DNA from 2 places in the Vibrio tritonius genome. Region 2 is predicted to be linked to the other one. Evidence: predicted binding sites of a transcription regulator. Region 2 holds the regulator's gene; the other holds the start of a gene.
The links. Region 2 encodes MetJ, which represses methionine synthesis genes. Its sites were predicted from a motif close to TTAGACNTNTANANGTCTAA; they were not measured.
Positions count from the first base shown of each region.

Region 1: the regulator MetJ is predicted to act here: its motif matches at 4,144-4,163, upstream of metN (methionine ABC transporter ATP-binding protein MetN).

Region 1 covers NZ_AP014635.1:2,531,730-2,542,653, forward strand. The annotation lists gene JCM16456_RS11185 (hypothetical protein) at 1-225, shown strand, start outside; gene glyA (serine hydroxymethyltransferase) at 323-1,573, opposite strand; gene JCM16456_RS11195 (YitT family protein) at 1,915-2,514, shown strand; tRNA gene JCM16456_RS11200 (tRNA-Tyr) at 2,813-2,897, shown strand; tRNA gene JCM16456_RS11205 (tRNA-Tyr) at 2,969-3,053, shown strand; tRNA gene JCM16456_RS11210 (tRNA-Tyr) at 3,142-3,226, shown strand; tRNA gene JCM16456_RS11215 (tRNA-Tyr) at 3,314-3,398, shown strand; gene gmhB (D-glycero-beta-D-manno-heptose 1,7-bisphosphate 7-phosphatase) at 3,495-4,046, opposite strand; gene metN (methionine ABC transporter ATP-binding protein MetN) at 4,296-5,333, shown strand; gene JCM16456_RS11230 (methionine ABC transporter permease) at 5,320-5,997, shown strand; gene JCM16456_RS11235 (MetQ/NlpA family lipoprotein) at 6,046-6,852, shown strand; gene JCM16456_RS11240 (Zn-ribbon-containing protein) at 6,937-7,713, opposite strand; gene syd (SecY-interacting protein) at 7,719-8,276, opposite strand; gene queF (NADPH-dependent 7-cyano-7-deazaguanine reductase QueF) at 8,374-9,219, shown strand; gene JCM16456_RS11255 (tetratricopeptide repeat protein) at 9,236-10,924, shown strand, end outside.
Region 2 covers NZ_AP014635.1:3,199,329-3,210,252, reverse strand. The annotation lists gene JCM16456_RS14290 (bifunctional aspartate kinase/homoserine dehydrogenase II) at 1-2,081, opposite strand, end outside; gene JCM16456_RS14285 (O-succinylhomoserine (thiol)-lyase) at 2,081-3,247, opposite strand; gene metJ (met regulon transcriptional regulator MetJ) at 3,471-3,788, shown strand; gene JCM16456_RS14275 (malic enzyme-like NAD(P)-binding protein) at 3,946-5,223, opposite strand; gene rpmE (50S ribosomal protein L31) at 5,502-5,720, opposite strand; gene priA (primosomal protein N') at 6,029-8,233, shown strand; gene cytR (DNA-binding transcriptional regulator CytR) at 8,545-9,552, shown strand; gene JCM16456_RS14255 (SPOR domain-containing protein) at 9,672-10,217, shown strand; gene hslV (ATP-dependent protease subunit HslV) at 10,344-10,910, shown strand.

The DNA of each region.
Region 1 (10,924 bases), 670 kb from region 2:
TGTAACACCAGCGTTAAAGTGTATTCAGTGAGTGATGATGGCCGAGTACGCATTGTCTGTGAGGATGGCGCTAAGTTCTCATTACAGAGCGAATCTACTCTAGATACTATGCGTGATATCAACGCCGATTACTGTTCTGGTGAAGGCTTGGGAAAATTCTCTGAAAGCAGCAACTACTACATGTTCCAATGTAAATCTGGCGCCCTACTTAGCGTGGCTAAGTAGCTAGACAAACCCAAACAGTAGTCAGATTAAAGACATTCAGATACATAAAGGCCCGCATGTTATGCGGGCCTTTTGATTATCAACAAAGTGTTGGCAATTAAGCGTAAACAGGTAGGCGTTTACAAATATCCAATACTTTCTGTTTCGTTGCATCGATCACAGATTGATCGTTGATGTTATCGAGAACATCACACATCCAGTTAGCAAGGTCTTTAGCATCTTCAATACCAAAACCACGGCGAGTGATTGATGGCGTACCAACACGGATACCAGAAGTCACAAATGGGCTGCGCGGATCGTTTGGCACTGAGTTTTTGTTTACTGTGATGTTTGCTGCGCCTAGTGCTGCGTCAGCTTCTTTACCAGTGATGTTTTTGTCGATCAGGTCAACAAGGAACAGGTGGTTTTCAGTGCTGTTAGACACGATTTTGTAACCACGTTCTTGGAATTGAGCAACCATCGCTTTTGCGTTAGCAACAACACGTTCTTGGTAAGCTTTGAACTCAGGTTCCATTGCTTCTTTGAATGCCACCGCTTTTGCTGCGATAACATGCATCAAAGGACCACCTTGACCACCAGGGAACACGGCTGAATTCAGTTTTTTGTACATCTCTTCGCCAGCATTAGACAGGATCAAACCACCGCGTGGACCAGCTAATGTTTTGTGAGTTGTCGTCGTTACAACGTCAGCAAATGGGATTGGGCTTGGGTATACACCAGCCGCAATTAGACCCGCAACGTGAGCCATATCAACGAACAAGTAAGCACCTACTTTGTCCGCGATTTCACGCATACGTTTCCAGTCAACGATTTGTGAGTAAGCAGAGAAACCACCAATGATCATTTTTGGCTGATGTTTTACTGCTAACGCTTCCATTTCATCGTAGTTGATTTGACCATCTTCATCGATGCCGTAAGGAATAACGTTGTAGTGTTTACCTGAGAAGTTTACTGGTGAACCGTGAGTCAAGTGACCACCGTGAGCTAGGCTCATACCTAGAACAGTATCACCAGGGTTCAACAGAGCCATGTATACCGCACTGTTTGCTTGTGAACCAGAGTGTGGTTGAACGTTAGCGTATTCACAACCGAACAGTTGGCAAGCACGGTCAATCGCTAGTGCTTCAGCTTTATCAACATACTCACAGCCACCGTAGTAACGTTTACCAGGATAACCTTCTGCATATTTGTTGGTAAGCTGAGAACCTTGAGCTTCCATTACACGCGGGCTGGTGTAGTTTTCAGAAGCAATAAGTTCAATGTGCTCTTCTTGACGAAGAGTTTCTTCCTGAATGGCAGCGTAAAGCTCCGGATCGTAATCAGCGATGTTCATATCACGCTTAAGCATCTGTATCTCCTGACTCAGATTAACTGAAAGTATGGGGAAAAAACCGCACAATGACTAAACGCAAACGTTTTCGTCACCGCAATGGCGCGCATTCTACATAATTTGATCTGTATCATAAAGAACATTTTTACGAATTTATTATGCAGTTTTTTCATAATGAGTGACGAACAGTTTCATAAACCCTGATGTTTCGGCAGAAAGGGCATGAAGTGTCAATTTCTCGCTTTACACCCTGTAAAACGGTCGTTACATAGGTTTACCCTAATTTCTCGTCTCTATCTACCGAAAATATCGTCTTTTTATTACTATCGCCCCATTCTGGTCAATTATTCACAATGTAAATGGAAAAACACTCACTCAAAGAAGACGCGATTGCGATTTTAACAGGTTCAATTATTACCGCTCAGGGCGTATTTTTCCTGCAATCAGCTCACCTCCTTACCGGAGGCACTGCAGGTTTAGCTCTGTTATTAACCCACCTGTTGTCTTGGAGCTTTGGTACGCTCTATTTTGTCACCAATATCCCGTTCTATATTCTTGCTTGGCGTCGCTTTGGCAGTACTTTTGCTCTCAACAGTATTATTGCTGGGGCTTTAGTTTCCGTATTTTCCGATCAACTGCGCGAATTGATACACCTTGATGTGGTCAACGAAGTGTATTGTGCGCTGGCGGGAGGTCTTTTCATGGGCCTAGGCATGCTTATTTTATTTCGGCATCGTTCTAGTTTGGGTGGCTTTAATGTTATGTGCCTCGCCATTCAAGATAAATGGGGAATCTCGGTTGGGAAAACTCAGGTTGTGATCGATTGTTCTATCCTTATCGTTTCGTTCTTCTTTGTCAGTCCTTGGTTACTTATTTTGTCGGTTGCTGGAGCAATCATTGTCAATATGGTGCTCGGCATGAACCACAAACCGACACGCTATACCGTTCGCTATAACTAAACTCGCGATCAATCAGATGGTTTCCCCCATCCATTTGGGTAGAAAACCAAGAGTAATGTAAAAAGCGAGGTCGATATTTGACTTCGCTTTATAGCCGTCATTAAATCCATGAGATAAAACAACTCCTTGGCACAAGGAAACAACACAAAACGGTCAATTACCCTCATCTTTGTCCAAAAAGCCAGCATTCAATTCAAAATGATAAAAAAAGGGTTTACAGCTTCAAACAGTTTGCTATGATGCGCTCCGCACTTGAGGGATGAGTTGGGAAAACATCACTTAAGTATAAAAATACCCTGGAGGGGTTCCCGAGTGGCCAAAGGGAGCAGACTGTAAATCTGCCGGCTCCGCCTTCGATGGTTCGAATCCGTCCCCCTCCACCATATTCTTCTCTTTGTGAGAAAAACTTGATTGAACGTGTTGGGAAAACTTCAATTAAGTATAAAAATACCCTGGAGGGGTTCCCGAGTGGCCAAAGGGAGCAGACTGTAAATCTGCCGGCTCCGCCTTCGATGGTTCGAATCCGTCCCCCTCCACCATATTCTTCTCCTTGTGAGAAAAACTTGATTGAACGTGTTGGGAAAACCTCAATCAAGCTTATTCTGATAAAGAATAGGAAAACACCCTGGAGGGGTTCCCGAGTGGCCAAAGGGAGCAGACTGTAAATCTGCCGGCTCCGCCTTCGATGGTTCGAATCCGTCCCCCTCCACCATATTCTTCTCCTTGTGAGAAAAACTTGATTGAACGTGTTGGGAAAACCTCAATCAAGCTTATTCTGATAAAGAATAGGAAAACCCCTGGAGGGGTTCCCGAGTGGCCAAAGGGAGCAGACTGTAAATCTGCCGGCTCCGCCTTCGATGGTTCGAATCCGTCCCCCTCCACCATATTGAAAAGCCAGCTCATCGAGCTGGCTTTTTTGTTTTCTCAATACCATCAATAAAAAAGGCCACCTGGGTGACCTCTCTTTGAATCAGATTTTGTTACTTCTGCAAGTAACTCGGAACATCCGCAATACTGTCAAGAACCGCTGTTGCAAGGGCTTCGCCTTTCTCCGTCACAGGCTTACCTGTACGAACTAAAATTTTCGTTCCGACACCGGCAGCTTCAGCCGCCATCAAATCTTCTGCTTTATCACCAACCATAACTGACTTGGCCATATCGATCTTTAAGAAGTCTCGAGCAGAGATAAACATGCCTGGCTTTGGTTTACGACAATCGCAATCTTGCTTATATTCACCAACGCCGTGCTCTGGATGATGTGGGCAATAGTAAAAGCCATCAAATTCAACACCATTATCTTCAAAGTTCCAATCCATCCATTGGGTTAAAGAAAGAAAGCGATCTTCGCTAAACATTCCTCGAGCAATACCGGCCTGATTGGTCACTAACACAAGAAGATAACCCATTTGCTGCAATTTTTTAGTTGCCTCAAATACCCCTTCGATAAATTCGAAGTCGTGCTCATCATGCACATAACCATGATCGACATTAATCACGCCATCACGATCTAAAAACACCGCTGGTTTAGCCAAAACTACTCTCGCTATTGAGTGAATATAGAGGAATTATTACATAGCTTATTTCTTTCATCACTATCAAATTGCTTTCTGTTATAGCAAATTGTCAGATTTAGACGTCTAGACGTCAAAATATCTATTGACTTGAATGGCGAGAAACCATAGCATCATCATCCAAGTTTTAAGGTTTACAAAACAATATTCTGTGGCACTGGCACCGCAGAACGTTTTTATAAGCAAGCCGTTCCCTGCACAGGTTTTCGAATGATTGAAATAAGTAATGTTAACAAGGTGTTTTTACAGGGCGAAAAGGAAATTCACGCTCTAAAAAACATCAATCTCACAATTCCACAAGGCACCATTTTTGGTGTTATCGGTTCATCAGGTGCAGGGAAAAGTACACTGATCCGTTGTGTGAACATGTTAGAGCGACCAACCTCCGGCGCTGTGGTTGTCGATGGTATCGATTTGACCCAACTTACTGCTGCAGAGCTTTCTGCTGCCCGCCGTAATATTGGCATGATTTTTCAGCACTTTAACTTACTTTCATCACGCACAGTATTTGATAACGTAGCGCTACCATTAGAGCTTGCAGGTGAAAACAAAAAAGCCATCGACACTAAAGTAAGCGAGTTACTTGAACTGGTTGGCCTAGCAGACAAAAAAGATACCTACCCATCGAATTTAAGTGGTGGCCAGAAGCAGCGTGTGGCAATTGCCCGTGCGTTGGCCAGTGACCCTAAAGTGTTGCTATGTGATGAAGCCACCAGCGCTCTTGACCCAGCAACAACGCAATCAATTCTTGAACTACTAAAAGAGATTAACCGTCGTCTCAACATCACTATGCTGCTGATTACCCATGAAATGGACGTAGTAAAAAGCATCTGTAACGAAGTCGCCATCATTGGTGGTGGCGAATTGGTCGAGAAAGGCACGGTTGGTGATATCTTCGCTTACCCTAAAACAGACTTAGCACATCAATTTATTCGTTCTACATTGAATTTATCAATTCCTGATGATTTTGCAGCTCGCCTAAAAACTAAACATGTTGCAGGTACGCACCCACTCGTGCGCTTTGAATTTACCGGAGCCAGTGTTGATGTCCCATTAGTTTCCCAGGTATCTCGTAAGTTCAATATCGACGTAAGCATTCTGAATTCTGACCTAGATTATGCCGGTGGCGTAAAATTCGGCATGATGGTCGCAGAAATTCTAGGCGACAAAGAGAACACAGAAGCAGCAATTCAGTTTATTCGCGATAACAAGGTTAAAGTTGAGGTACTTGGTTATGTCAATGCATGATTTAATGGCGTGGGTATCACTCAACAGTGATCTAATTTTAAAAGCAACATGGCAAACTGTTTACATGGTTGCAGTATCTGGTGTGGTTGGTTTCGCCATCGGTATCCCTCTGGGTGTAATACTGCACACCACAAAGAAAGATGGATTACTAGAAAACCCAATCCTGAACCGAGTGCTAGGCGCTATTGTCAACATTGGTCGTTCTGTACCATTTTTGGTGTTGATGGTTGCCATTATTCCAGTGACAAAAATGCTGGTCGGTACGTTTATCGGTACAACCGCAGCGATTGTACCTTTGACTATTGGTGCAATTCCGTTCGTTGCGCGTCTTATTGAAGGTGCCTTAATGGAAGTACCATCAGGCTTGGTTGAAGCTGCCCAATCGATGGGTGCAACACCATCGCAAATCATTAATAAGGTATTAATCCCAGAAGCGCTGCCGACTATCCTCAATACAGTCACCGTAACACTAGTAACTCTAGTGAGCTACTCAGCCATGGCTGGTACTGTTGGTGGCGGTGGTTTGGGTGATGTTGCTATCCGTTACGGCTTTTATCGCTACGATATCGTTATCATGGCGGTAACCGTCGTAATGCTCATTATCCTAGTACAAATTATACAATCAGTTGGTGACGCACTAGTTCGTCGCGTAGACCACAGATAAATAAGATATTAAACAATATAAGACATAAAAATTTAACAGGAGTTAGGAATGAAATTCAGCGTAAAAGCTCTATTCACCATCGCAGCGGCAGCATCTACACTTATTCTTGCGGGCTGTGGTGACGAAACAGTAGACCAAAGCAAAATCAAAGTCGGCGTAATCGCTGGTGCTGAGGCTCAAGTAGCCGAAGTTGCTAAAAAAGTAGCAAAAGAAAAATACAACCTAGACGTAGAACTCGTTACTTTCACTGACTACGTAACACCAAACGCAGCTCTAGCGGATGGCTCTGTAGATGTAAACGCGTTCCAACACAAACCATACCTAGACCAGCAAATGGAAAGCCGTGGTTACAAACTTGCTATCGCTGGTAACACGTTCGTTTACCCAATCGCTGGTTACTCTAGCAAAATCAAGACCGTTGCAGAAATCAAAGATGGTGACCGCATTGCAGTGCCTAACGACCCAACTAACCTAGGTCGTTCACTAATGCTTCTTGAAAAACAAGGCCTACTCAAGCTACGTGAAGGCGCCACTCTAAACGCAACAACTCGTGATATCGTTGAAAACCCTAAAAATCTAGAAATTGTTGAACTAGATGCCTCTCAACTACCACGTTCTCTAGACGACGTAACAGTTGCTATCATCAACAACACGTTCGCTAGCTCTATCAACCTAACACCTAACAAAGATGGTATTTTTGTTGAAGATAAAGATTCACCATACGTGAACCTGATCGTTGCTCGCCAAGACAACGTAAACAACGAAAACGTGAAAAACTTTGTGAAAGCATACCAAACTGAGGAAGTTTACCAAGCAGCACAAAAAGCGTTTGGCGGTATTGTTAAAGGCTGGTAATTCATTCTTATTAAAGAGAAAAAACAAAAGGTTGGCCATGGCCAACCTTTTTTACATCTTGTATTTGGACTTATTCAACCCAGTTTATTTCAAGTGATCCCAAGAGATATTAGAAACAATCCGGCACTGGTCGCATTTGAAGTGGAAGATATCATGCAAAGGTTCTTCAAGTAACCACTCCCCGTTACATTTAGGACAGCGGCGAGCTTGCTCTTGAGCAAGGCTTATTCCACCAACGCGATACAAATAATAGTAAGTTGGTACTTTGGTGAGATATTCAATCCGACCACGTAAGTCCCAGCCACGAATGAACATGTCGCTGTCGATGTCGCAAATTTCATGTAACGCTGCGTGTTCAGCCTTGCAACTGCCTGCCATCTGTATTTCGTCACACGCTTGCCACTCAGTTTGCCACTTTACAACCGCCTTGTGATCACCATTGAAGGTAGGCTCATTTCGGTAAAGCGGAATAGGCAATAACGTATCACCACTTCGCAATGGAGAACACGTATGAACATAGGTGGTATAAAGCACTTGCCAGCTTGGCTGCACATCATCTGCCGCTTGCTCTGAATTCATATCACGCCCAAGTAAGCGTACTTTAGGAGCCAGTAAGCATGCGTCAGTTAAGCGCTCAATGCACACCTGCACAAAATCGGAATGATTGCGCGGATGTAAGCTCTCTTTTTCCGGGCAAACAGCGCGGACAAAAAACTCGCCCTCCCCCATCACCACAGGAAATTCACGTCCCAGCACTTGGCCATTGTAGCGTAGGGCTTCCATTAAACCATTAATGGCTTTATCAACAGCGCTAATAGTGGTGTTATCAAAACACTCAAATTCCAGTTCAACAACAAACATTCAATTTAAACCATGGTGTTAGAAGGGGTTGGTTCTAACTGAGACAGAAATAACTCCAGCGTTGGCGCTAGTACTTCTCTTTCTCCTGAACCTAGAGTTTCTAACAGCACTTGCCCAGTTAAGTTACACACCGAAATCACTTGCATTTCATCTTCTGCTGCCGCAATAAACACGGTTGGTTTATGCTTCAAACGACGCTGCATGACCAAGTGACCCAAAATATTTTCTTGTAAACGCTCAAAATCGTCGTCGCTCCACACTTGTAGCAGCGTTAGCGGTTGACCATGCCATACTGCGGGCATATCAGCACTGTATTGCGAACCATAAAACGCAATGACATCCTCATGCAGAGTTAGCTCGATAGCGCGTTCTACATTGGAAAAATCTGCTTGCTGTTCACGTTGTACTGGTTGCCAAAACACACACTCATCTGTTGTTTCACTAATACAAGGGGAAGCTAATCCAACCAAGTCTGCATCAGCGGGAAGATGTCCTAATTGCTGCTGACACTGCGCAACATAACGTTGGCAAAATAGGGACAGCGCCTTATCAATGGATGTCATGTCATTCTCCATCGTCGATTCCTTTAACCCTGCTTAATGACAGAAGCGAAGGGATTGCGTAAAATTCTCGGTATTCTAATCGAATTGACACAAAAAAATGAGCAAATATTCCAACGCAAAAGAGCTATCCGGCTTAACCTTGGGCAAAAAAACCGCCTATGCCACACATTATGACCCAACTCTATTGCAGCCTGTCCCACGTAGTTTGAACCGCAATGACCTGAAACTCGGCGACGATTTGCCTTTTAAAGGCAGCGACTTATGGACGCTATACGAAATTTCTTGGCTCAATCAACGTGGTCTCCCTCAAGTAGCTGTTGGTCACGTTGCCATTCCTGCAACCAGTGCCAATCTGATTGAATCGAAATCGTTTAAACTGTACCTCAACAGTTTTAACCAAACGCGTTTTGCAACTTGGCAAGACGTTCAAACCACCATGTCCAAAGACCTATCAGCTTGTGCTGGTGAAACGGTGTCGGTTGAGCTTTGCTCTGTCGAGCAATTTACTGGTGAAGCGATTGTCTCAATGCAAGGCGAGTGTATCGATAACCAAGATATTGAAATTACTCATTATGAGTTTGATGATACCCTACTCTCTGGCGCAAAGGGCACTGAACAGGTCACTGAAACTCTCCACAGCCACCTACTCAAGTCCAACTGCCTCATCACTAGCCAACCAGATTGGGGCAGCGTAGAAATTCAATACACTGGTAGCAAGATCGACCAAGAAGCCTTATTGCGTTACATTGTTTCTTTCCGCGACCATAACGAGTTTCACGAACAGTGTGTGGAACGTATTTTTACCGACATTATGCGTTATTGCCAACCAACTCAGTTGACGGTTTATGCACGCTATACCCGTCGCGGTGGCTTGGATATTAATCCATATCGTTCAACTGAGAACACGCTACCAGCAAACAAACAACGTATGGCAAGACAATAATAGGAACACCCTAGTAATGAGAATAACTCGCTGGCAATCTTGGTTTGCTCTGTTGATGTTAACCGCATCAACATTAGTTCATGCAACGATCTATTCATCACCAACACTGAATGAAGCGGCAGGACTGGTCGACATTTCCCCCATTCAAGCCAAGGCACTAGCCAGCGAGTATTTAAATCAACGCCGTTTAACTGAGAAAGCAGAAAAGACACCGACAACAATCGCTCGAGACGAAGCGGATAGCCGTATTCGAACCCCAGGTAGTACGGTAGATGCCATGGAGCTGTTAGCCCAAGCAGAGTTTAACTTAGGTAACTCACTCACAGCCTATACGGTTCTAGAACAAGCAGAGAAGCTCACTCAGCAGTATCAACTTCCTTACTTAAAACTGGATGTAAAACTCTTACATACCCGCTTGCGTTGGTTAGATACCGAAAGTGCCGCTAATGCCAATCAAGCATTGGATGATATCGAAGCGGATTTTAAAAATATCCAAAATGCTGACCAGCTCGCTACAGGTATTGAATACAAATTAAAAATGTTGCGTGCTGAAGTTGCCTCTAAGGCAGGCCAAACAACTACGGCTAATCATCTCTTTGCCGAGGTTGAAACCTATCTCAAAAAAATAAAATCGACCAAAACTGCCATCGACTATCACATCACAGTCGGTGAACACTATCTCAATCACGAACGCTACAACCTCGCGTTATCAGAGCTTCTTAGAGCATACTGGGATGCGATAGAAAACGACTCAGGCGCTCTACTCGCCAAAACTAACACCCTACTTGGCAGGCTATTTTTTGAACGAAGAGTGTTGGACAAATCGTTACTTCACTTATCTCAAGCTGCTGATTTCTATGGCAAGTATGATAAATCTCCAGTTTTAGCGCGGGTACTAAAACGCATGGGAGACACTTACTTCCTACAAGGAAAATATAATCTAGCTCTGGTTCACTACTTCAACGTCATTGACCACGAGAGCAGTAATAGTGATATTGAACAAGTGATCGAAACACGTTTATCGTTAGCAGCAACCTATTTACAGCTTTATAACTACCCACTTGCAAGTCAATATTTACAGCGTGCAGAAGAGTTATTGAACTACAGTGATATTCCACGCCTAAAAGCCAAAGTAGCACTACTCAATGCAGGGCTGGCTTTCCATCAGAAAAAAACCAATGATGTCATTAATTACTCGACAAAAGCATTACAAATTAGTCGTGCTTTAAGTGATACCGAACTGGAAGAACAGGCGTATCAACTACTATCAGAAGGTTATGAGCAATCTGGTCAATTAGCTCGTGCGCTGCAAAATATGAAATATCACAACCATCTTGCTCAACTAAGACAAGATAAGCTTAACCGCATTAGTGAAGACGCATTTCGCCAGCAGAAAGAGTTCGTCGAACAAACACTGCACATGGCTGGACAAGAGCAAGAGTTGAAACGCCTAAAGCAGGAGTACGGTAAATTCCAAAAAATTGCATTTGGATTGTTTATTACTTCTGCACTCTTTTTCCTCTTTTTACTGCGTCGCGGCTACATCATTCAACGTCAAAAAGATGAGATAGAAGAGCTTAACAGCAATCTTTTCACCCACTCTCGCTCGCGCCTGCGTAACCTACGCATGCTCAATGCAAGGCTCGCTACATCGTTAGAAAAAAGCAGTCGCAGTTTTGAAGAGTGGCACATTGGTGAACTCATC
Region 2 (10,924 bases):
GCAGGAACCAAGGATTCAACTTTTACAGTCTCTGGTTCAATATCGAGGCCGGATTCACGGGCTAAGATAACCAGTTTACGCATCACGTCTGAGCCATCGAGATCATTACGCGGATCTGGTTCGGTTAGGCCCTGTTGCCAGGCAAGGTCAACTAATTCACTGAATGGTACAGACCCATCGTATTGTTGGAATAACCAAGAAAGCGTGCCTGAGAAAATTCCAGAGAGTGCGACGATTTCATCGCCACTTTCACGTAAATCACGAACCGTATGATTAATCGGTAATCCCGCACCAACCGTTGCGTTATAGAGCCAGTGACGGCTAATTTTAGTAAACGCTTCTTGTACTTGGTTGTAGTAGTCACTTGGCGCAGAACCTGCCACTTTATTTGCAGATATAAGGTGCATGCCTTGTTCAGCAAAGTCGAGATATTGAAGTGCTAAAGTTTCACTGGCGGTAACATCAAGGATGATGACATCGTCGTAAGTTTCAAGACTACTTAAACGTTTTACCCACTCGTTATCGTTATTGGTGATAGCTTCGGTTTGATAGTTAGCTAACACTGTATTGGCATCAAGCCCCTGTTCATTGAACAAGTAAGTGGAGCTATCGACAACTGCAACCAATTCAAATGCCATACCACGACGTTTTTCTAGTTCTTCTTTTTCTTTGGCAAACAGTTTGAGCCAACTGGAACCAATATTACCTTTACCACATAGAGCAAGAGCAATGCGCTTATGGGCTTGGAACAGTTGGGTGTGTATGCGGTTCACTAGATCACTAAGGTCTGTTTGACGTAGCACTGCAACAAGGCTTAAACCTGAATCGGTTTCCGAGATGAACTCAATAGGTTCACCTTTAATTTGTTGATAAAAGCCGAAGCAGTGATTGGCATTGGTACTTGCACCTGCTCCAACGGCAGCCACGAGGCTGAATCCTTCTTTAAGCTTCAAATCGGCTTCAATTGGACGGTCTTGCAAATAGCTTAGCGCGCCTGAGACAATTTCAGCTGTGTAGGCAAGGCGTAATTGATATTGGTCAGCTTGTGCTTCGAAAGCTAATGGCTCCAACTGAGCTCGTTTGAGGCGCTCCAAGATGTCATTTTTTATCCGTTCAAACGGATGACTTTGGGCAAATGTCAGTTCAATCAGAAGTACGTCGTCGAGAGAGGTGATGATTTTTGCACCTCGGCCCGAAGCTAAAATCCGCTCAATACGAGTAGAGCCTGATTCTGGCTGATGACTACAGCGTAAGTGAAGCTCAGTAGTACTTTGCGCGACCGGTTGTAATGTGCGGCTATGTAATACTGGTGCTGCAAGGCGTGCTAATTCGTTAGCCTCATCTAAACGTAGTAAAGGCAACAAACAAGCATCGGAGACAATACGTGGGTCGGCACTGTAGACCCCAGCAACATCACTCCAAATAGTCACTTTCGCTACATCCGATAATGCACCAATTATCGTAGCTGAGTAGTCTGAACCATTACGACCTAATAATACCGTCTCTCCTGACACACTCTGAGCCATAAAGCCGGTAATGATAAGGCGCTGATTGCTATGTTGAGTTAGAACAGTTTGCAGTAACGGATACGAAGCTGCGCGGTCGACTTCTGGCTGAGTGCCAGATTCAGCGCGCAAGAAAGAACGCGCATCAATCGCAGCTGCCGGCATATCATGTTGATTTAATAGTGCCGCTAGCAAGCGAGATGACCATACTTCACCATGACCTAAAATGTCTGCACGCTGCGCGGAGCTTATTGGGGCTGAGATTTCTCCCAGCTCGCTGATTTCCGCGGCAAGCTCAGTCAGTAAAGCATCAGCTTGTTCGGCTTCTAAAAGGCCCGTGATGAGTTCGGTTTGGTACTGACGGAGTGATTGCAGCGTTTCATGAGCCACGCGACCGTCTTTACTTAGTGCATCAACAAAAGTAATCAGGCGGTTTGTGGTTTTGCCTGCCGCAGAGACAACAACTAAGTCATTGTCTTTTGAATATTCCTTTAAAATATGAGCAACACGCTGATAGCATTCAGCGTCCGCCAGGCTACTACCACCAAATTTATGCAACTGGCGTTGTGTAGTCATTAACAAATCTCCTTAGCCTTGTTGAAAGCTTGGCCCAAATCGGCGATCAAGTCTTCTGCATCTTCTAAACCAACTGAAACACGTAACAGCAACTGAGATACGCCCGCTTCTGCTAACGCTTTTTCTCCCATAGCTCGGTGAGTCATGGTGGCTGGGTGACAAATTAAGCTTTCAACTCCGCCGAGTGATTCGGCTAAAGAGAAAAGTTGCAGTGAGCTGACGAATACTTTGAGTTGTTCATAGCTGCCGTTAAGCTCAAAACTTAGCATAGAGCCAAAGCCAGATTGTTGTTTCTTGGCAATATCGTGACCTGGGTGGTCTGGCAGGCTAGGGTGGTAGACAACTTTAACCAAATCCTGAGTTAATAGGTAATCAAGAATCTGTTTGGAGCTTTCTTCATGTTGGCGCATACGAGCTGGAAGCGTGCGTAAACCGCGCAAAGTCATATAACTATCAAATGGGGTTCCCGTTGCGCCTATACAGTTCCCCCACCAGGCGATTTTTTCTGCGTGTTCGGCATCTTTACTGATCACCACGCCACCGATGACATCTGAATGTCCATTGATGTATTTGGTCGTGGAGTGAATAACAAAGTCAGCACCCAAGGTCAGAGGTTTTTGGTAGACAGGTGTGAGGAAAGTATTATCCACGGCGACCAAAGCACCAACGGCGTGAGCTTGTTGACACACCTCGGCGATGTCTACTACCCGAACTAGCGGATTAGATGGGGTTTCTAACAAAATTAATTTTGGTTTTTGTTCTAACGCTTTGGCAAATTCTGTTTCATTGGACTGGTCCACAAATAGCACTTTGAAATCGCCTTTTTGTGCACGAGTATTGAATAGGCGATAAGTACCACCATAACAATCGTGTGGGGCAATAATCGTATCTTCTGGACCAACTAATGCAGATACCCAAAGGTTCAGAGCTGAGGTGCCACAGTTTGTAATGGTTGCGCCCACACCGCACTCTAATTCAGATAGCGCTTCTTCTAACAGGTTACGGTTTGGGTTACCAGAGCGGGTGTAGTCGTATTTTGGCACTTCACCAAAAGCAGGAAATCCATAGTTGGTTGATAGATAAATGGGTGGAACAACAGCATGATATTGAGTGTCTGATTCAATACCGGTACGAACGGCAATGGTCGCTGGTTTGCGCGTGGTCATAAGTGTTTCCTTTCCTGTGTGGCTCTGAGTTTGAGCATCCATTGTAGCCCCTCAAAAATAACAGCAGGGACTGATGAGTGATGCATAACATCACACTTTACTTATCAAAAAAGAAGACGTCAACACTTCTAGACGTCTATATGTCTTTGCTTATGGCAGTAAATCCCGCTAAAATTGGGGTCTTTGATATTCATAACCGAAATAATTTTAACGAAGGTGCGCAATGGCAGACTGGAACGGCGAATATATCAGCCCTTATGCAGAGCATGGTAAGAAGAGTGAGTTAGTAAAAAAGATTACAGTTTCTATTCCTCTTAAAGTACTAAAAGTACTGACTGATGAACGTACTCGTCGCCAAATTAATAACTTACGACATGCAACTAACAGTGAGTTGCTATGTGAGGCATTTTTACACGCGTACACAGGTCAACCGCTTCCAACTGATGAAGACCTACGTAAAGACCGTCCAGATGATATTCCTGTTGAAGCGAAAGAACTGATGACCGCGATGGGAATTGAGTTTGAGGCTTACGACGACTAAGAGAGTCACTGCAGTGGTGGTTGCACATTCACACCATTGTGTTTAGTGATAGCGCCTTTTTTAATGCGAAAAGTTTAAAAAAAGCCCCAGCCATAAGGTAGGGGCTTTTTGCTACTTATTGTTCACGAATCACTATGGAGCCATGAACAATAATCGATTAGTTTTCCATGTAACCGTCAGGCAATGCAATACGTGCCACACCAGAATCCACAGCGGCTTGAGCGACTGCTTTTGCTACGCGTGGTAGTAGGCGTGGATCCATTGGTTTTGGAATGATGTATTCAGGACCAAAGCATAGAGATTCAACACCTGCTGCTTTCAATACTTCTGCAGGAACTTCTTCTTTAGCGATTGAACGAATAGCTTCTACTGCCGCCAATTTCATCTCGGTGTTGATTTCGCTAGCACGTACGTCTAGTGCGCCACGGAAGATGAATGGGAAACAAAGAACATTGTTTACCTGGTTAGGGTAGTCACTGCGGCCTGTACCCATGATAAGGTCTTGGCGAGCGTGATGAGCAACTTCTGGTTTGATTTCAGGATCTGGGTTTGAACATGCAAAGACAACAGGCTTGTCTGCCATTAGTTTAAGTTGTTCTTCAGTCATTAGATCTGGACCAGATACACCTAGGAATAGGTCAGCATCTTCGATAACGTCAGTCAACGTGCGTTTGTCAGTGTTGTTGGCAAAACGTAGTTTGTATTCGTTTAGATCGTCACGACGAGTATGGATAACACCTTTACGGTCTAGCATGTAGATTTTTTCACGCATAGCACCACACTGGATCAATAGTTCCATACAAGCACATGCTGCTGCGCCAGCACCTAGACATACGATAGTACATTCTTCAATTTTTTTACCTTGAAGTTCAATCGCATTCAACATGCCTGCTGCTGTTACGATTGCTGTGCCGTGTTGGTCATCGTGAAATACTGGGATGTTACATAGTTCGATTAGGCGACGTTCGATTTCAAAACATTCAGGTGCTTTGATGTCTTCTAGGTTGATACCGCCAAATGTGTCGGCGATGTTGGCAACAGTGTCAACGAACTCATCGATAGTGCGGTGTTTTACTTCGATGTCGATTGAATCAATGCCAGCAAAACGTTTGAACAGAAGCGCTTTGCCTTCCATTACTGGTTTTGATGCTAGAGGACCTAGGTTACCAAGACCGAGAATCGCTGTGCCGTTAGAGATCACGGCAACCGTGTTGCCTTTACCTGTGTATTTGTAAGCGTTTTCTGGATTTTGCGCGATTTCACGTACCGGCTCAGCAACACCTGGGCTGTAGGCCAAAGATAAATCTTCAGCTGAATCCGCAGGCTTGGTTAGAGAGATGGCAATTTTCCCAGCAGTAGGGATTGCGTGGTAATCAAGAGCCTTTTGGCGGAACTGTTCTTCTTTAGTCAGTTCTTTTTTATTGTCATCGGACATGGGCTGTTCTCAGTTATTGATTGTAGAAAAGCCGACCATTCTAAAGCAGGATTTTGCTGCTGCATAGTTAGTTACTTGGGGAAAAGTGGTGATTTTTTGTTAAAACTTAGCTGATAAGACCAGATAAAATAAAGCAAAGGATTGCGTAGAGAAGAGAAAATACCTTCTTATAATTTCTGCTTATTAGAGATAATAAAAAATGACAATGAGTGCATTTTTATGCATACGTAAAAAAGGACGCATTCGCGTCCTTTTCTCGTACAACTAAAAAGCAAAAATTATTTTTTGCTTGATAGAGCACCGAAACGTTTGTTGAAGCGATCAACACGACCACCGGTATCAACAACACGTTGTTTACCAGTGTAGAATGGGTGACATTTGTCACATACGTCTAGGTGAAGAGCGTCTTTATCTAGAGTAGATTTGAAAACGAAAGTGTTGCCGCAAGAGCAGTTAGCAGTCACTTCTTTGTATTCTGGGTGGATACCAGCTTTCATGGGATAACCTCAAAATTGGGCCGTGTCGCTATTCGAATCTATATGTCGAACACCACACGTATCGTTAATAGTAATAAATTACCAGATAATGAGGCTTAAACCATCACCATCTCGTAAGGCGCGATATGATAAAGAATACTCTGGACAGGATCAATAGATTTTGCCGCAAATTTCACCATGCTAGAAGGAATTCGTTGACTATTATTGGCTTAATATCGGTAATCTCTAATTAAGTCTCAGATATAGAGTCGAATTTGTCCCTTTCATCCAGTAGACTGTGCATTGATTTTGGTTTTTGACGAAAAGTTATGCTCCCTTCCATTGCTCGTGTTGCTTTACCTGTTCCGCTAGACAAACAATTTGATTATCTAGTACCAGCGCACCTGTTTCCTATCATTGGAGGGCGCGTCTCTGTGCCATTCGGGCCGAAAAAACTCGTCGGTATTGTGACCGCATTGGTCAGCGAATCTGATTTTCCACTTGGACAGCTCAAAGAAATTCACGCAGTTTTAGATAATCAGCCTGTTTGGCCCGATAAGCTTTATTCTCTACTTCAATGGTGTAGTCAGTATTATCAACACCCTTTGGGCGATACCTTGGCTAACGCTATGCCAAGCGTATTGCGCAAGGGCAAGAGTGCCGATTTTTCTAGTATTCGAGAATGGGTAATAACAGAGGCTGGACGTAATCAACTAATGGCTGGCTTGGACAAGCGTTCTGTGCAAAGAAACCGCTTGATGTACCGTTTGGAAAATGGCGCTGTTTCTCATCAACAACTGTTAGATGAAGAGTTTACGTCGGCAGTATTGAAAGGTGTTGAGCAAAAAGGTTGGGTGGAAGTGCGAGAAACCCAGCCTCAAGTGCTTGCTTGGCCTAAAGAGATTGAAGCACAAGTGGATAAGCCGCGTTTGAATCAAGAGCAGGCGATTGCGATTGCTTCAGTCAATAGTGAACAAGAGTACGCGTGTTACCTTCTTCAAGGTGTTACCGGGTCTGGTAAAACCGAAGTCTACTTGAATATGATTAAGCCTGTATTGGAACGTGGTCAGCAAGCTTTAGTACTTGTTCCAGAAATTGGCTTAACGCCCCAAACCATCAACCGTTTTCGTCGTCGTTTTACTGTGCCAATTGAAGTGATGCACTCTGGGCTCAATGACACCGAGCGTCTTAATGCTTGGCTGAGTGCTCGAGATAAAGTTGCAGGCATTGTGATTGGTACGCGATCTGCTCTGCTCACACCGTTTTCGGATTTAGGCATTATTATCGTCGATGAAGAGCATGATGCTTCGTATAAGCAGCAAGACAGTTTGCGCTATCATGCTCGAGATGTGGCCGTGATGCGTGCGGCGAAAGAGAATGTTCCGATTGTGTTGGGGTCTGCAACTCCGGCACTTGAATCCTTACATAATGCGTTAACCGGCAAATATCATCATTTGCAGTTAACTCAAAGAGCCGGTGCTTCTGTTCCTACCACTAATCATGTTTTGGATGTGAAAGGTCAGTATTTGGAAAGTGGTTTGTCGGCTCCGTTGATTGCTGAGATGCGTCGCCATCTACAAGAAGGCAATCAGGTGCTGCTGTTTCTTAACCGACGTGGTTTTTCGCCAGCACTTATGTGCCATGATTGTGGTTGGATTGCTGAGTGTAGGCGCTGCGATGCGTATTACACCTACCATCAAAACAGCAGTGAAATGCGATGTCACCACTGTGGCTCACAACGACCCGTTGTGCACCATTGTCAAAGCTGTGGCTCTACGCAACTTGTGACAGTGGGGGTAGGAACTGAGCAACTTGAAAAACAGCTAGCCCAACTCTTTCCCGAATTTAAAGCGATTCGTATCGATCGTGACAGCACAAGGCGTAAAGGCAGTCTGGAAAGTGCTCTACAAGCGATCAAAAAAGGCGAATATCAAATCTTAATTGGTACGCAAATGCTGGCCAAAGGACACCATTTCCCAGATGTGACAATGGTGGCGCTATTGGATGTGGACAGTTCTCTATACAGCAGCGATTTTCGTGCCGCAGAGCGTTTTGCTCAGTTATTTACTCAGGTTGCTGGACGGGCGGGGCGTTCGAGTAAGCCTGGTGAGGTCTATTTGCAGACTCACCATCCAGATCATGGGTTATTAAAGGCTCTTTTGACAAAAGATTACAATCATTTTGCGCAGACGGCGTTAGCAGAGAGAAAAGTGGCGATGTTGCCACCGTACAGTTATCTCACTTTGATGCGCGCCGAGGCGAAGCAATCTCAAACGGTTGAAGACTTTTTACGCCAAGTTCGTCACACTTTAGAAAGTCACCCATTATTCAATGCAAACTGTTTAGTGCTGGGGCCAACACCGGCTCCTTTGGCAAAACGAGCAGGGAAGTTCCGTTGGCAGTTATTAGTTCAAGCTCAGTCGCGTCCGCTGATGCAAAAATTATTGACCAGTGCACGCCCTGCAATCAGTATTTTGCCCCTCGCGAGCAAAGTGAGATGGTCTTTAGATATTGAACCGCAAGATCTTTCATGAAATATCAAGATTATTTGCTAGTCTTAAAGAGGTAAAAGTAATTAAACGTGATGGGTTTCACGCTAGGGATGCAAAATTTGTTAATCTAAGCGTAACCCACTCAACATTAAATGAATAGACTTACCAAGTTAACTGTTCATCGACTTCCATATGAAGTCGTGATTTTTGAGCCCATGAATTCGCATTGTAAGCAAGGTTTACTATATTGCTATGCCTCTTTTTTAGCCTCGCTTTGGGACGATGTGGGTAAACGATAACGATAAGAAAAGTGCCTTTGCACTGTCCAGGATTAAATAAAGAGGGTTATTTATATGGCGACAATGAAGGATGTTGCCCAGCTTGCTGGAGTCTCAACAGCGACGGTCTCCCGCGCTTTGATGAATCCAGAAAAAGTCTCATCTTCCACTCGTAAGCGTGTAGAAGATGCGGTTTTAGAAGCGGGCTATTCTCCCAACTCTTTAGCGAGAAATCTGCGCCGTAATGAGTCTAAAACGATCGTTGCGATTGTGCCTGATATCTGTGACCCCTATTTTACAGAGATCATTCGCGGTATCGAAGACGCCGCGATGGAGCACGGTTATTTAGTGTTGTTAGGAGATAGTGGTCAGCAGAAAAAGCGGGAAAATTCATTCGTCAATCTTGTCTTTACCAAACAGGCCGATGGTATGTTGCTGTTGGGGACAGATCTTCCTTTTGATGTAAGCAAGCCAGAGCAGAAAAACTTGCCACCTATGGTGATGGCGTGTGAGTTCGCACCTGAACTTGAATTGCCTACTGTTCACATCGATAACTTGACTTCGGCGTTTGAAGCAGTGAATTACCTCACACAAATGGGTCATAAACGAGTGGCAGAGATTGCTGGACCAGAAAGTGCAGCGTTATGTTCATTCCGTCATCAAGGTTATCAGCAGGCTCTGCGTCGAGCTGGTATCACCATGAACCCAACCTATTGCGTGTCTGGTGATTTCTCTTTTGCTGCTGGTGCTAAGTTGGTGAAACAGTTATTGGCGTTACCAGAGCCACCAACCGCCATTTTCTGTCATAACGACACCATGGCGATAGGGGCTATGCAACAAGCCAAGCGTTTAGGTTTACGAGTACCGCAAGACCTTTCTGTGGTTGGTTTTGATGATATTCAATTTGCAGAATACAGTGATCCACCATTGACGACCATTTCTCAGCCTCGTTATGAGATTGGACGTCAGGCAATGCTCATGATGCTGGAACTGCTTCGCGGCCATGATGTGCAAGCTGGTTCGCGTTTACTGGAAACCAAATTGGTTATCCGTGAAAGTGCAGCACCACCGCGAATTCGTTAGTTCATGCATTCTTGATATGAATGAGTAGCGTATTTTTATACGCTACTTGTCGTACGAGTCTGTTCTCTTGAGCGAAACTGCTTTAACATGTCATATAAATTGTCAACATTAGAAATCCTGTGGCTAATAAAGATTATGTAAGACGAGGTCGTAGTCCAAAAAAGCCGACCAAAAAAGCAGCATCCCAACGTAAACCGTGGTTTCGTATTTTACTCGCACTCATCGTAGTGGGGGCGTTTGGTTATGGGATTTATTTCCTCAATCAAAGCCCTAAACCCAAAGAGCCTACAACCCCTAGCGTTATTCCAGCAACTCCAGTGGTGACTAAGCCAAAAGAGAAATTGCCACCACCGCCTACGGAAAAGTGGGATTATGTCGATACGTTGCCAAGTCGCGAGATTGAAGTGGTTCCTAAGGAGCTACAGGTATCAAAGATTCCTTATGTGATGCAATGCGGCGCTTTTAAAACTATGTCTCAAGCGCAAGAACGCAAAGTGAATATTGCCTTTCTTGGTTTGAATAGCAAAATCCGCAAAACCGAAGGCAGCAGTTGGTTCCGTGTTGTGCTTGGACCGTACAAATTCAAACGCGAAGCTGAGCGAGATAAACATAAGTTGTATCGCGCCAAGATTGAGCCTTGTTTGATTATGAAAGATCAACTCTAGAACATTCAGAGAATGCAGTTTTGACACTATCTTGAAACTGCATTCTCTTTGAGCCCTTGAATTTCCTGTCTGCTATCCATATATAATCCTCTATCTCCATAGTGAAAAAAGATAAGAGGCCCTCACGTGACTACCATCGTTTCTGTACGTCGAAATAATAAAGTTGTTATTGCAGGTGATGGACAAGTATCACTAGGTAACACAGTGATGAAAGGCAACGCTAAAAAAGTTCGCCGTCTGTACAACAATAAAGTTCTTGCTGGATTCGCTGGTGGTACCGCTGACGCATTCACGCTGTTTGAGCGCTTCGAAAGCAAGCTGCAAATGCATCAAGGCCATTTAACGAAAGCGGCTGTTGAGCTTGCAAAAGATTGGCGTAGTGATCGTGCGCTACGCAAGTTAGAAGCGATTCTGGCGGTTGCCGATGAAACAGCATCGTTAATCATTACTGGTAATGGTGATGTTTTGCAGCCTGAGCGTGATTTGATTGCCATTGGTTCTGGTGGTAATTATGCTCAAGCAGCAGCGATTGCTATGCTAGAAAATACTGAATTAGATGCACGCACAATTTGTGAAAAAGCGTTGAATATCGCAGGCGACATTTGTGTGTTTACCAACCATCATCATACTATCGAAGAACTAGAAATTCCTGAGGATGGCCAAACTGTGGCGGCTCTTCCGCAAGGCGAATAAGCAAAGATAGCAAC